Regions from separate parts of the Kitasatospora sp. NPDC098663 genome, predicted to be linked through region 1. Evidence: riboswitches for the same ligand, from Rfam matches in the RefSeq annotation. Region 1 holds a riboswitch; each other region holds the start of a gene.
What was found. A riboswitch is a leader RNA that binds a small molecule or an ion and turns the genes downstream of it on or off. The one in region 1 is predicted to bind cobalamin.
Positions count from the first base shown of each region.

Region 2: it holds a riboswitch for cobalamin, as region 1 does, so the genes downstream of both, ACIQVZ_RS17105 (FecCD family ABC transporter permease) here and ACIQVZ_RS07450 (HoxN/HupN/NixA family nickel/cobalt transporter) in region 1, are expected to answer to the same signal.
Region 3: it holds a riboswitch for cobalamin, as region 1 does, so the genes downstream of both, ACIQVZ_RS20175 (ABC transporter substrate-binding protein) here and ACIQVZ_RS07450 (HoxN/HupN/NixA family nickel/cobalt transporter) in region 1, are expected to answer to the same signal.

Region 1 covers NZ_JBIWAP010000005.1:156,838-161,559, forward strand. Annotated here, with positions in the region: gene ACIQVZ_RS07435 (LacI family DNA-binding transcriptional regulator) at 1-841, opposite strand, end outside; gene ACIQVZ_RS07440 (nitrilase-related carbon-nitrogen hydrolase) at 1,020-1,961, shown strand; gene ACIQVZ_RS07445 (ArsR/SmtB family transcription factor) at 2,074-2,406, opposite strand; cobalamin riboswitch at 2,504-2,746, shown strand; gene ACIQVZ_RS07450 (HoxN/HupN/NixA family nickel/cobalt transporter) at 2,797-3,906, shown strand; gene ACIQVZ_RS07455 (short-chain fatty acyl-CoA regulator family protein) at 4,011-4,722, opposite strand, start outside.
Region 2 covers NZ_JBIWAP010000013.1:195,616-200,337, reverse strand. Annotated here, with positions in the region: gene ACIQVZ_RS17120 (GNAT family N-acetyltransferase) at 1-72, opposite strand, end outside; gene ACIQVZ_RS17115 (ABC transporter substrate-binding protein) at 158-1,153, opposite strand; gene ACIQVZ_RS17110 (ABC transporter ATP-binding protein) at 1,176-1,940, opposite strand; gene ACIQVZ_RS17105 (FecCD family ABC transporter permease) at 1,940-3,022, opposite strand; cobalamin riboswitch at 3,112-3,251, opposite strand; gene sodN (superoxide dismutase, Ni) at 3,340-3,735, opposite strand; gene sodX (nickel-type superoxide dismutase maturation protease) at 4,037-4,399, shown strand; gene ACIQVZ_RS17090 (CGNR zinc finger domain-containing protein) at 4,448-4,722, opposite strand, start outside.
Region 3 covers NZ_JBIWAP010000017.1:88,935-93,656, forward strand. Annotated here, with positions in the region: gene ACIQVZ_RS20160 ((2Fe-2S) ferredoxin domain-containing protein) at 1-244, opposite strand, end outside; gene ACIQVZ_RS20165 (ABC transporter ATP-binding protein) at 241-1,059, opposite strand; gene ACIQVZ_RS20170 (iron chelate uptake ABC transporter family permease subunit) at 1,056-2,135, opposite strand; gene ACIQVZ_RS20175 (ABC transporter substrate-binding protein) at 2,132-3,076, opposite strand; cobalamin riboswitch at 3,198-3,403, opposite strand; gene tkt (transketolase) at 3,841-4,722, shown strand, end outside.

The sequences.
Region 1 (4,722 bases):
ACCCGCGTGCCGCGGCGCCGTCGACGCAGGCGGCCACCAGCACCTCGGTTCCGGCCCGCAGGCCTGCCCGGGCCACGGCTGCCAGCACGCCGGGCACCGCGCCGTCGGGGGCGCAGACCACGGCGTCCAGGCCCGGGGTGCCGGCGAGCAGGTCGGTGGTGGCGGCCTCGGCCTCGGTCGGCGTGGCCGCGAACGGGACGGTTCGCACGGCGACCTCGACACCGTGGCGCCCGGTCCAGTCGGCGGCGGCGGCCCGCAGGGCGGCCGCCCAGTCGGATCCCGGGCCGGGGGCCAGCAGTGCCGGGCGGTGTGCGCCGCGCTGCGCGAGGTGGTCCAGCAGGGCGGCGAGCGAGGTGGCGTTGTCGCACACCACCGATCCGCTGGGCGCGGCCCCCCCGCCGAGGTAGCGCTCCCCGGTGACCACGGGTACGCCGGCGGCCAGCAGACCGGGCACGGCCGGGTCGTCGACCTCCGGGTCGATGACCATCAGCCCGTCGACCCGGGCGGCCAGCCCGCCCTCCGCCGCCTTTCCCGGGGCGAGCAGCACCACGTCGAGGCCGTCCTCGCGGGCCCGCTCGACGGCGCCGAACGCCAGCTTCATGTAGTAGTCGAGGCGGGTCGCCGTGCGCGGCAGGTACAGGCCCACCGCCCCGGTGCTGGAGCGGCGCAGGCTGCGCGCCGCCGAGTTCGGCCGGTAGCCGAGCTCTCGGGCCGCGGCCTGGACGCGTTCGCGCGTCGCCTCGGCCACCCGGCCGGATCCGAGGAGGGCGTCGGAGGCGGTGCTCTTGGACACCCCGGCCGCCCGGGCCACGTCGAACAGGGTCACGGATCGGCTGGTCACAGCCCGGAAGTCTAGACGCAGTACCGGCGGCCACCCGTGGTCCGGGCGCCTGCGAGGCTCCTCGCACCCCCTTGCCGGAACGTTCCGGCACAGCTTAGGGTCACCCGTGCCGGAACGTTCCGGCACGGCTTCGGCCGCTGCTCCGGCACCATGACCCGAGATGACCCGAGGACCCGCCATGCGCCTGATCACAGCCCTGAACCCGCCCGCGTCCCCGGCCCGCACCCGCGCGCCCCGGCGCGCCGCCCTGCGGGTCGCCCTCGTCCAGCAGCGCTGGCACGCGGACCCCGAGCAGCACCGGGCCGGCCTGCTGGAGGGAATCCGCCTCGCCGCCGAGCAGGGCGCCGCCCTCGTCGCGCTCCAGGAGCTCACGCTCTCCCCGTACTTCGCCGTGCTGCGCCAGTCCGACCACCCGCAGGCCGTCGAGCCCGAGGACCTGCGCACCGGCCCGACCTTCGCGTTCGCCGCGGCCGCCGCCCGCGAGCACGGCATCCACGTGCACGCCTCGCTCTTCGAGAAGGCCGACGGGCCGGACGGCCCCGACGGCCTCGGCTACAACACCGCGATCCTCGTCGCCCCCGACGGCACCCTGGTGCAGCGCACCCGCAAGCTGCACATCCCCGTGACCGAGGGCTACTACGAGGACACCTGGTTCCGCCAGGGCCCGGCCGGCGAGGACGCCTTCCCCCTCGCCGAGGTGGGCGACGCCGCCGTCGGCCTGCCAACCTGCTGGGACCAGTGGTTCCCCGAGCTCGCCCGCGCCTACTCCCTCGCCGGCGCCGACGTGCTCGTCTACCCGACCGCCATCGGCTCCGAGCCGGGCCACCCCGGCTTCGACACCCAGCCGCTGTGGCAGCAGGTCATCACCGGCAACGCCATCGCCAACGCCACCTTCATGGTCGTCCCCAACCGCATCGGCACCGAGGGCGAACTCACCTTCTACGGCAGCTCGTTCATCGTCGACCCGTACGGCCGCGTGCTCGCCCGGGCACCGCGCGACGAGGCCGCCGTCCTGGTCGCCGACCTCGACCTCGACCAGCGCCACGACTGGCTCGAGCTCTTCCCCTTCAACACCACCCGCCGCCCCGACGCCTACGCGCCCCTGACCGCCCAGCGCTGACGCCCCCCGGCCTCCCCGGCCCGGTTCCGGCCGGGAGACGGGGAGGCCCTTCGGCACCACCGACCAGGCGACCGGACCTCACCGGGACAGCACGCTCAGCGGGCGCTCGCGCTCAGGCGCGCCTCGGCAGGGTCTCGTCGAGGAGCCGGGCGATGCCCGGGTCACGAAGCCGGTACCGGACCACCCGCCCGTCCCGCTCGGCCGAGACCACGCCGGAGGCCCTCAGGATGCGGAGGGTCTGGGAGACGGCGGTCGGGCTGATGCCGCAGGCGCCGGCGAGGTCGGAGACCGGGATCGGTCCGGCAGCGTGCATCGCCGCCAGCAGGGCCAGTCTTCCGGGCTCGGCCAGCAGCGCGAACCGCTCGGCCACGGAACGCAGCCGGTCACGGTCGGCCACCGCAGCGGCGGCCGCCTGGACCGCTCGGGCATCGATTGCCTCGGGCATGTGCTGCCCTTCCCCCTCGTCACGGCTTTGTCAGCACTTTGCGTTATTGCAACATATGCGCAACTGCGCAGCCTTGTCGACTGGCTGTCCGAGCCCCTACGGTGTTCCCCGCCGTGGTGTTCGGGAAGTCCGGTGACAGCTCCTCAGGGGCCCAATCCGGCGCGGCCCTCGCCACTGTGAACGGGAAGTGCCCCCGGCGCGCCCGCAGCCACTGCGGGCAGTCACCGGTGCCGTACGGCGCACGGGAAGACGAGCCGCGGGGTGCGCTCAGCCCTGCCCGGACGCGGGCAGAACTGTCCATCCCCCAGTCAGGAGACCGGCCACGGCGCGCACGACTCCCCCGACCTCACCGGGGGTGCCCCCATCGAGGAGCTGGAGAGGCCGCCCGTCATGACCCTCACCGACGACACCCCGTCATCCGCCCTGCCCCTGCCCCCGCGCTGGCGGCGCCAGGACACCGTCCGCACCGCCAGCCTGCTCGGCGTCATCCTCGCCATGCACGTGGTCGCCTTCGGCATGCTGTTCCTGCTCGTCGCGCCCAACCACTACACGATCGGCAACCAGGCCTTCGGCGTCGGCCTCGGCATCACCGCCTACACCCTCGGCATGCGGCACGCCTTCGACGCCGACCACATCGCCGCCATCGACAACACCACCCGCAAGCTGATGGCCGACGGCCAGCGCCCGGTCTCGGTCGGCTTCTGGTTCGCCCTCGGCCACTCCAGCATCGTCATGGCGATGGCCGCCCTGGTCGCCGGCGGCGCCCAGATCGCCGGCACCCTGGTCGATGACAAGTCCACCGCCCACCAGTGGCTCGGCGTCATCGGCACCAGCGTCTCCGGCACCTTCCTCTACCTCATCGCCGCGCTCAACCTGATCGCCCTGGCCGGCATCTACAAGGTCTACAAGGCCATGCGGGCCGGCCAGTTCGACGAGAAGCAGCTGGAGAAGCACCTCGACGAGCGCGGCTTCATGAACCGCATCCTCGGCAAGCTCACCAAGTCCATCCGCCGCCCCGGCCAGATGTACCCGGTCGGCGTGCTCTTCGGCCTCGGCTTCGACACCGCCACCGAGGTCGCCCTGATGGTGATGGCCGGCTCCGGCGCCGCCTCCGGCCTGCCCTGGTACGCCATCATCTGCCTGCCGTTGCTCTTCGCCTGCGGCATGAGCCTGTTCGACACCCTCGACGGCACCTTCATGAACTTCGCCTACCACTGGGCGTTCTCCAACCCGGTCCGCAAGGTCTACTACAACCTCACCATCACCGGCCTGTCCATCGCCGTCGCCTTCGTCATCGGCACCATCGAACTGGTCGGCGTGCTGCACGAGAAGCTCGACCTCACCGACCCGGTCACCGGCTGGATCGCCGACATCAGCCTCGACAACGTCGGCTACATCCTCGTCGGCATGTTCGTCGTCGTCTGGGCCTGCGCACTCGCCTACTGGCGCTTCAGCAACGTCGAGCAGCGCTGGGCCACCCGCGTCGAGAAGACCGGCTGACCCGCCCGCCCGGTTCCGGCGGTTCCCGGGGGTGTCGACGATCGTCGACACCCCCGGCGGTCTGCCCGCAGACGGTCGCGGCAGTGGAGTTGCGCCCCCGGCCTTCAGCGCCGGGGGTCGGGTAGTGCCGGGTACGGGACGAAGGTGCTGGTGTGCTCGTCGAGCGCCAGCGGCCGGCCGATGGCGGGCGCGGCGCGCTGGGGGCACGCCGGGCGTTCGCACACCTTGCAGCCGAGCCCGATCGGGGTGGCGGCCGCCACGTCGCCGAGGTCCAGTCCCGCCGAGTACACGAGCCGTGCGGCGTGGCGGAGTTCGCAGCCGAGGCCGATGGCGAAGGTCTTGCCGGGGCGGCCCCAGCCGCCGGGTGAGCGGGTGACGGCGCGGGCGGTCCAGAGGTAGCGCCGGCCGTCGGGCATGGCGGCGACCTGGACGTGGACCCGGCCGGGGGCGGCGAAGGACTCGTAGACGTTCCACAGCGGGCAGGTGCCGCCGGTGCGGGAGAAGTGGAAGTCGGTCGCGGACTGGCGCTTGGAGACGTTGCCGGCCCGGTCGACCCGGACGAAGGAGAACGGTACGCCGCGCAGCCGGGGCCGCTGGAGGGTGCTGAGCCGGTGGCAGACCGTCTCGTAGCCGACGCCGAAGTGGTCGGCGAGGTGCTCGATGTCGTAGCGCGCCGATTCGGCCTCGGCGTGGAAGGCGGCGTACGGCAGCACGAGGGCGGCGGCGAAGTAGTTGGCCAGGCCGATCCGGGTGAGCGACCAGGCGGTGGAGCCTTCGGGGCTGTCCTGGGCCGCGAGTTCGGACAGCAGCCGATCG
Region 2 (4,722 bases), on a different contig from region 1:
CTCGTACTCCGCGAGCTCGCGGATCAGGGCGAGGATGACGGGAACGTCGGTCACGACGGCGGTGCGGATCATGCCGCGAGCCTACTGCGCGCCCCCGGTCCCGGCCCAGGCCCGAGCGGGGCCGGGCCGGGACCGGGCGGGTCGGCGGTCGGGCGGGTCAGCGGGCGGGGACGGTGCGCAGGTAGTCGGCCAGCGCGGTGATCGCGGCCGGGTTGCGCGGGCTCTCCACCAGGTCGACGTAGTCCAGGACGAAGATCCGGTCGTTCCTGACCGCCGAGACGCCGGCCAGGGGCGGGAAGGACTTCAGGAAGGCGCGCTTGGCGTCGGCGCCGGTCTCGCCGTAGTTGTTGATCAGGATCACCTCGGGGTCGCGCTGCACCACGCTCTCCCAGCCGACGGTGACCCAGGTGTCCGCGAGGTCGCCCATCACGTTGGTCCCGCCGGCCTTGGCGATGATCTCGTCGGCCGCGGCGAACTTCCCGGCGGTGTAAGGCTTGTCCTGCCCGCTGTCGTACAGGAACACGGACGGCCGGCGCTCGGGCTGCGGGGCGGCGGCGACCTGCGCCTTGAACCCGGCGACCAGCTTGTCCGCCCGGTCGCGGACGTCGAAGATCTCGCCGAGGTTGGCCAGGTCGGTGTAGAGCGCGTCCAGCGGGGACATCACGCCGCGCTCGGTGCCCTTGCCGCTGCGGCAGGACTCGCTGAGCACGTACGAGGGGATGCCGAGGTCCTTGAGCGCCTGCGGGGTGAAGCCGCGGCCCTCGTCGAAGCCGTAGTGCCAGCCGGCGAAGACCAGGTCGGCCTTGGCGCCCAGCACGGTCTCCTTGGTGATCTCCTTCTTGGAGAGCCACGCGGTCTGCTGGTAGCCGTCCTTCCAGGCGACCTGGTCGACCCGGCCCTTGTCGTCGGGCATCACGTAGCCGGCCATCCGGTCGGCCAGGCCGAGGGCGAGCATCAGCTCGGTGATGCCGACGTCGTTGGTCACCGTCCGGGCGGGCTTCTGCGGGAAGGTGAGTTTGGTGCCGCAGTTCTCCACGGTCACCGGGTAGTGGGCGGAGGCGGCGGTGGCGTCGCCGCTCGGGGCGATCTCGGCGCCGCAGGCGGTGAGCCCGAGGGTGAGCAGGGCGGTGATGGCAACGGCCTTGGTGCGCACGGGGGTTCCTTCGGGGGGTGGGTCAGATCCGGTCGAAGAGCAGTTGGACGGCGCCGGTCGCCGGGTGCCGGACGGGGGTGGCCCGGACGCCGAACACCTCGGCCAGCAGGGCGGGTCGGAGCACCTCGGCGGGCGGCCCCGAGGCGACGATCCGGCCGGCCCGCAGCACGTACAGCAGGTCGCAGTGGCCGGCCGCCAGGTTGAGGTCGTGCAGCGCGGTGAGCACCGTCGGGCCGGCCTCCCGGACCAGCGCCAGCACGTCCAGCTGGTGGCCGATGTCCAGGTGGTTGGTGGGCTCGTCCAGCACCAGCAGCCGGGGCTCCTGGACCAGCGCGCGGGCGATCAGCACCCGCTGCTTCTCGCCGCCGGACAGGCTCAGGAAGCCCCGCCCGGCCAACTGCTCGGCGCCGACCTTGCGCAGCGCCTCGGTGCAGCGCGCGTGGTCGTCCGCGCCCGGGCCGCCCAGGCCGCGCCGGTGCGGCAGCCGGCCCATGGCGACCACCTCGGCCACCGTGAAGTCGAACTCGGCGGAGTGCTCCTGGGGGAGTGCGGCCACCCGCCTGGCGGCCTCGCGCGCGGTCAGCGCGTGCAGGTCCGCGCCGTCCAGCCGGACGGCCCCGGCGGCCGGCCGCAGCGCCCGGTAGACGCAGCGCAGCAGCGTCGACTTGCCGCTGCCGTTGGGCCCGACCAGCCCGACCACCTGCCCGGCGGCGGCGTCCAGGGCGACGTCGTGGACCAGCCGGGCGCCGGCCAGCTCGACCGAGACGGAGTCCAGGGCGAGATCCATCAGCGGCCTCCGAAGGAATAGCCGCGACGGCGCATCAGCAGCAGGAAACAGGGCACCCCGAGCACTGCGGTGACCACCCCGACCGGCAGTTCGGCGGGCGCCAGCAGGGTGCGCGAGACGATGTCCACCCAGACCAGCAGCAGCGCCCCGGCGAGCGGCGCGACCAGCAGCACCCGGCGGTGCCCGGCGCCGACCAGCATCCGGGCCAGGTGCGGCACCATCAGCCCGACGAAGCCGATCGCCCCGCTGACGGCCACCACCGTGCCGGTGACGGCGGCGGTCACCACGAACAGCTCGCGGCGCAGCCGGTCCGGGTCCACGCCCAGCGAGGCGGCCGTCTCGTCGCCCATGGCGAGCGCGTCCAGCCGGCCGGCGGAGCAGGCCAGATACGCCACGCCGGCCAGCACGGTGGCGGCGGCGATCGGCACCGAGCCCCAGGTGGCGCCGCCGAGGCTGCCGAGCAGCCACATCATGGCGTCCCGGGCGGCCTCGCCGCGGGCGGCCGCGAAGACCATCAGCGCGGTGACGGCGGAGAAGCCGTAGGAGAGCGCGGTGCCGGTGAGCACCAGCCGCAGCGGGGTGAGCCCGTAGGCCGTCCGCGCCGCGAGGTAGACCAGCACCATGGCGACCAGCGCCGAGCCGAACGCGGAGGCCGAGATCGCCCACACCCCGAGCGAGGCGAAGGCGCCGAGCAGCAGCACGGCGTTGGCGCCGACGGCCGCGCCGGAGGAGATGCCGAGCACGAACGGGTCGGCCAGCGCGTTGCGCACCAGGGCCTGGACGGCGACGCCGGTGGCGGCCAGCCCGGCGCCGACCACGGCGGCCAGTACGGTGCGCGGCAGCCGGATCTCCCAGACGATCGCGTAGGCGGCGGCCTCGTCCGCCTCCAGCCGTCCGCCCGTCAGCCCGGCGGCCAGCAGCCGCAGGGCGCGGGGCAGGCCGATCCCGGAGGCGCCCAGCGCCACGCCGCAGAGCAGCGAGAGCAGCAGGGCGGCGGCCAGGCCGACGGCGAGCGGGAGGGCGGGTATTCGGCGGGCGGGCGGGCTCGTTGCGCCACTGCCCGCGGCTGCGGTGCTGCTCACGGTGCGCCTTGCCTCGGGCCGCGGGTGCGCGGGGGCGGCACCGGTCGGGTGCGGGCCCGGGCGCCATCCCCTCGCAGTCCACGGCGAGTTGTCGGGAGTTCAGCGGCCGGGGGCGATCGGGCTGGCACGGCCCCAGGGGCCGTGCTCACCGTTGCGGGTCAGCGCCGGATTCACACCGGACTTCCCCCTCGGACGCCCTGGCAGCATAACAGCCACTCAGGCTAGGCAACCCTTACCGGGCCCGGGTGGGGCGTGGACGCACGACCGCCCCCGTCCGGGCTTGCGGACGGGGGCGGTCGGGTGGCGACGCGTCAGGCTCAGGCCTGCTTGGTCTCCCAGAAGATCTTGTCGACCTCGGCGATCAGGTCCAGCAGGGCCTGGCCGGTGGCGGGGTCGGTGGACGCCTTGGCGGCCGAGGCGGCCTTCAGGGTGTCGTTGATCAGCTGGTGCAGCTGCGGGTACTTCTCGAAGTGCGGGGCCTTGAAGTAGTCGCTCCACAGCACCGAGATGTGGTGCTTGACGGCCTCGGCACGCTGCTCCTTGATGATCAGGGCGCGGGTGCGGAAAGCCGGGTCCTCGTTGGCCTGGTACTTCTCCTGGGTGCCCTTGACCGACTCGGCCTCGATCCGGGCCTGCGCCGGGTCGTACACGCCGCAGGGCAGGTCACAGTGGGCGTGGGCGGTGGCGCGCGGTGCAAACAGACGAGAGAACATGGGAGTCCTTCCTTAGATCGTCTTCCCGCGCCCGAGATTACCCTTCCGCACCCGGGGTTTCGCGATCGGGCGGTGGGCCTAGGGCAAAAGGCGGACCCGGAACCGGGGTAATCCGGACACCGAACGGATCGAACGGGGTGACGGTCCGTACGGCAGACTGGGACCGGGCGGTCCGGGAGGAGGAGTCGTGGCGCGGAGCACGGAACCGGCGGGCACGGAACCGGCGGGCACGGAACCCCGGGGGCGGGGCCGGGGCGGCGGCGCGGTGCCGTTCGGGCTGGTCGACGTGGCGGGCCCGTCGATGGTCCCGACCCTGCGCGAGGGCGACCAACTGCTGGTGCGCTACGGCGCGCCGATCCGGCCCGGCGCGGTGGTGCTCTTCCGGCACCCCTTCCAGCAGGACCTGCTGGTGGTGAAGCGGGCCGCCGAGCGGCGTCCGAGGGGCTGGTGGCTGCTGTCCGACAACCGCCCGGTGGACAGCGACAGCCGCAGCTACGGCCCGGTCCCGGACGAGCTGGTGCTCGGCCGGGTGCTGCTGCGGCTGCGCCCGCGCCCGGCCTGGCTGGCGCCGGGGCGGCGGCTGGAGCGGCTGCTGCTGAGCACCCGGCTGGCCCGGGTGCCGGGCCTGGCCCGCCGCCTGGGCGTCTGGGCGGAGCAGCTCTGATCCCCTGAGCCCGGCCCGGACCTAGGCCCAAAGTCACTGGCATTGGGCCTAGCCGGCGGCGCCGAGTGCCGCGGCCTCGGCCTCCTGGCGCTTGCGGGCCCGGTACGCGGCGACGTTGGCGCGGGTCGCGCAGCGGTCCGAGCAGTAGCGGCGGGAGCGGTTGGTCGAGGTGTCCAGGTAGGCGTTGCGGCAGGGTGCGGCCTGGCAGATGCCGAGCCGGTCGGCGCCCAGCTCGGTCAGGTGGACGGCCAGGCCCATGCAGGCGACCGCGCTGAAGTGCGCGGTGGCGGTCGGCGAGTTGTCGGCCAGGTGCAGGTGCCAGC
Region 3 (4,722 bases), on a different contig from region 1:
ACTGGGCCGGGCCGGAGGCCGCGAGGCGGACGCCGATCACGACCACGGTCTCGGCGCCCGCGTCGGCCAGCCTGGTCAGCTCGGCCGACAGGGAGGGGTCTGCCTGCTGCAGGAACGCGATCGAGGCCTGGTGCGACGCCGCTGTCCGGAGGAGTTCGTCACGACGGACGGCTTCCCCGATCGACATGCCGACCAGGAGCGTGGCACTGCGGCGGGCGAGCACGCCCGGGACGGGGAGGGTCATGGTGTTGTCCCTTCGGGGAGCAGTCCGTTCCACCGGATGTGCGGTCTGTCGTGCCGGGGGTGTCGTTCCACGGTGACGTCGACGCCGTAGACGTGCGCGATCGTCGGCGAGGTGAGCACGTCCGAGCTGGGCCCGTGGGCGACCAGCCGGCCGTCGAGCAGGACGGCGACCTCGTCGCAGTAGGCGGCGGCGAGTTCGAGGTCGTGCAGCGCGGCTACCGTGGTGACGCCCAGCCCGCGTACGGTGTCGAGGAAGCCGAGTTGGTGGCGCAGGTCGAGGTGGTTGGTGGGCTCGTCGAGCAGGAGCACGCCGGGCTCCTGCACCAGTGCCCGCGCGAGCTGGACCCGCTGCCGCTCGCCACCCGACAGCGTCGGCCAGGACCGGTCGAGCAGGTGGCCGACGTCGGCCGCGGCAACGGCATCGGCGAACACGGACCGCTCGTGGGCGTCGGTGGCGGAGTTCGCCGGCACGGGCCAGCGGCTGCGGTGCGGTGTGCGTCCGAGCTCGATGACCTGACGGACCGGCAGCGACAGCCGGGTGTCCGCCTGCTGCTCCATGAAGGCCACCTGCCGTGCTCGTCGGCGGGCCGTGAGTGCGTGGAGATCCTCTCCGTCCAGGAGGACGCGCCCCTCGCTCGGCCGGGTCAGTCCGGCGACCGCGCGCAGCAAGGTGGTCTTCCCGGCGCCGTTGGGCCCGAGCAGGCCGGTGATCCGGCCGGGGGCGAACGCGAGCGAGACCGCGTCCAGCAGGGTGGCTCCGCCGATGCGCACTCGAAGTCCCTCCGCGCGCAGCTCGGCGGGGGGCGTCACCGTCACTGCCCCCTCCCGTCGGCCCGCCCCTGGCGCCACAGCAGCCAGGCGAAGAAGGGCGCTCCGAGTCCGGCCGTGATGACGCCGACGGGGATCTCCCGGTCGGGGAGGACCGAGCGCGCCACGATGTCGCTGCCCACCAGGAGGGACGCGCCCACCAGTGCCGACACGGGCAGCAGGAGGGCGTGGCGCGGGCCGCAGACGAGCCGGACGACATGCGGTACGACCAGGCCGAGGAACCCGATGACGCCGGTGTGGGCGACCAGGCACGCGGTCACCAGGGCGGCGGTGGCGACGAGGACCCAGCGGGTGCGCTCGACGTGGACGCCGAGGGAGCGGGCGGCGGTCTCGCCGAAGGCGAAGGCGTCCAGGTCGCGGGCCGAGGAGGCCAGGACCGTGACACCGGCCAGCGCGACCGCGGTCAGGAAGACGGCGGTGGGCCACCGCACGCCGGCGACCGAGCCCAGCGTCCACTCCATGACACCGCGCGCCGCGTTGCGGTCCCCGAGGACCATCACCACGAACGAGGTGTAGGCCCCGCACATCTGTCCCACCGCGATGCCGGCGAGCACGGTCCGGGTGGTCGGTAGCGATCGGGTGCGGGCGCCGGCCAGTGCCAGGACGACGACGGCGGCGAGCAGGGCACCGGCGAAGGCCGCCGTCGCGACCGCGCCGGTGCCCACGGCGCCGGACACGCCGACGCCGAGGACGATCACGGTGACCGCGCCGGCGGCGGCTCCGTCGGAGATCCCGAGCAGGAAGGGATCGGCCAGGTCGTTGCCGGTCAGCGTCTGCAGCACCGCGCCGCAGACCGCGAGGCCGGCGCCGGTGGCGGCCGCTCCCAGGACCCGGGGCAGCCGCAGCTGCCAGACGATCTGGTCGTCCAGCAGCGTGACGTTCGGGTCGCCCAGCCCGAGACGGCGCAGGACGACGTCGATCACCGTCCGGACCGGTTCGTGTTGCGAGCCCACGGCCAGGCCGAGGAGCACGGTGGCCAGGAGCAGGGCCGCACCGACGGCCAGGGCCGCCGTCGCGCGGCCCTGACCGGAGCGCCGCGCGACGGGGTGGGGCGCGGTGGTCATGAACCCGGGTGCAGTTGGCCCAGTCCCGCGGACACCTTGGCGGCGCCGTCGGCGAGCAGCACGCCGGGAGTCGACTCCGAGAACGGCACCACCACGAAGGCCTTGCGCTGCACGGCGGTGAGCTTGCTCAGCACCGGGTCGTTCGCCAAGTAGTCGATCTTGGACTGGGCCGTGTCCCAGCCGGCGTCCGCGAGCACGATGGCGTCCGGGTCCGCCGCGACGACCTTCTCCCAGCTCACGTTCTGCCAGCCACCGGGCAGGTCCGCGAAGACGTTGCGGGCGCCCACGGCGTCGAGCACGAGTTGAGGTCCGCCGTGGCCGGCGCCGACGAACGGCGCCTTGGTGTCCGAGTCGAACCACAGGACCTTCAGGTCCTTGCCCGCGGCCGTCGCCGTCAACTGGGCCAGCTGCTGCTCCTGCTGCTGCCGGATCGCGGTGGCCCGCTCCGTGACACCGAAGACCTTGGCGACGTCGTTCAGTTCGCCCCACACCGCCTGCCAGGTCGTCGGCGCCACCTGGCTCTTGTCCGAGCAGCCGAACGGGGACAGGTACGACGGGATGCCCTGGCCGCGCAGTTCCTCCCGGGTGCCCGCGACCTTGTCGGTGAACGCGCTGGAGTAGGAGGCGTACAGGAAGTCGGGACGGGCCGCGAGGAGCTTCTCCTTCGTCGGGTAGTCCTTGGAGAGCACCGGGACGGAGTCGTAGGCCGCCTTCCACTTCTCCGGGACGGAGTCGTCGAGGTAGGCGGTACCGGCCATGCGGGACTGCAGGCCGAGGGCCAGGGCCACTTCGGTGGCACCCTGGTTGAGCGTCACCAGCCGGTCGGGCGGCGCGCCGACCGTGACGGTGGTCCCGCAGTTGTCGACGCTGACCGGCGCGGCAGTTCCGGTCGTCCCGCCGGACGTGGCGGGCGCGGGGGCGCCCGTGCAGGCTCCGAGCATGCCGACGAACAGGACGGCCGCGACCGTCCGGCCGACACGTATCGGACCTGTGGGACGTACGGAACATATGGAACGGAACGGATGCGGCAGACCGCTGGGCACGTGTTCTCCAAAACCCTCGTGGAACATGTAGCGCCGTGGCCGGTCTCCTGGCTTCCGCATCGACACGCCGCGGCCGACCTTCCCGGACGGCTCTTCCAGCCCGCCCAGTGGCCCTGACCGCTGGAAAAGCCGGTCAGCGAGGGCCGCGGAACTCCGCGGCAACAGTGGCGAGGGCCGCACCGGACTCAGACCGGTTTCCCGTACACCACGGCGATGGAAAGGTATCAGGCGTGGTCAGGTCGGTGCTGGCCAGCCCAAGGGATGATCGTCTGGACCGTTCCCGGGGTTGCGGGAGGGATCGGCCACGGGGCCCGGCCAGGGGTCTCAGGTGCGGGCGGAGACGTGGCCGGTCGTCGGCGTCGAGCGGATCGAGCACGCCGTCACCGACCCTGCTCGGCGGCGGAGGCACCGTGCCGTCGAAGGGGGGCCCGCGCACGCCCTCCCGCGGACCTGCGACGGGTGGTCAGGGGTGTGTTCCCCCACTTCGGGGGCAAGCGACGAGGCGGAGCGGCTCACCGAAAGGGTGTGTCGTGCCGGACAGCGCGCCACCCCTGGGCATAGTTCGTACATCACCAGCAACCACGCGGGCGACGGCCCGGCGGTCGTGCCCGCCCAGTGCCGCAGGAACGATGGACGACAAGCCGAGACGAAGGAGCAACGGCATGGCGAACGACCAGAACGACGCTACCGCGCGGCGCGACGAATCCCTCGCGGATCCGGTGGCAGGGCGGGCAGGGTGGGACGAGGTCGACGCGCGGGCGGTGGACACCGTGCGGCTGCTGGCCGCCGACGCGGTGCAGAAGGTCGGCAACGGCCATCCGGGCACCGCGATGAGCCTGGCCCCACTGGCGTACCTGCTGTTCCAGAACGTCATGCGCCACGACCCCGGCGACGACCGGTGGCTGGGACGGGACCGCTTCGTGCTCTCCTGCGGCCACTCCAGCCTGACCCTCTACATCCAGCTCTACCTGGCCGGCTACGGCCTGGAACTCTCGGACCTGCAGGCCTACCGGACCTGGGACTCCGCCACCCCCGGGCACCCCGAACACCGGCACACCCCCGGCGTGGAGATGACCACCGGCCCGCTGGGCCAGGGCCTGGCCAGCGCGGTGGGCATGGCGATGGCCGCCCGCCGCGAACGCGGTCTCCTCGACCCGGACGCCGAAGCGGGCACCAGCCCCTTCGACCATCACGTCTACGTGATCGCCTCCGACGGAGACCTGATGGAGGGCGTCACCGGCGAGGCCGCCTCCCTGGCAGGGCACCAGGAACTCGGCGACCTCATCGTCTTCTACGACTCCAACCACATCTCCATCGAGGACGACACCGACATCTCCTTCAGCGAGGATGTCCCGGCCCGCTACGCCGCTTACGGCTGGCACGTGCAGACCGTGGACTGGACGCGCACCGGCCGCTACGTCGAGGACGTCGACGCGCTCCTGGCGGCCACCCGCGCCGCCCGGCAGGAGACCGGCCGCCCTTCGCTGATCATGCTGCGCACCGTGATCGGCTGGCCCGCCCCGACCAAGCAGGACAGCGGCAAG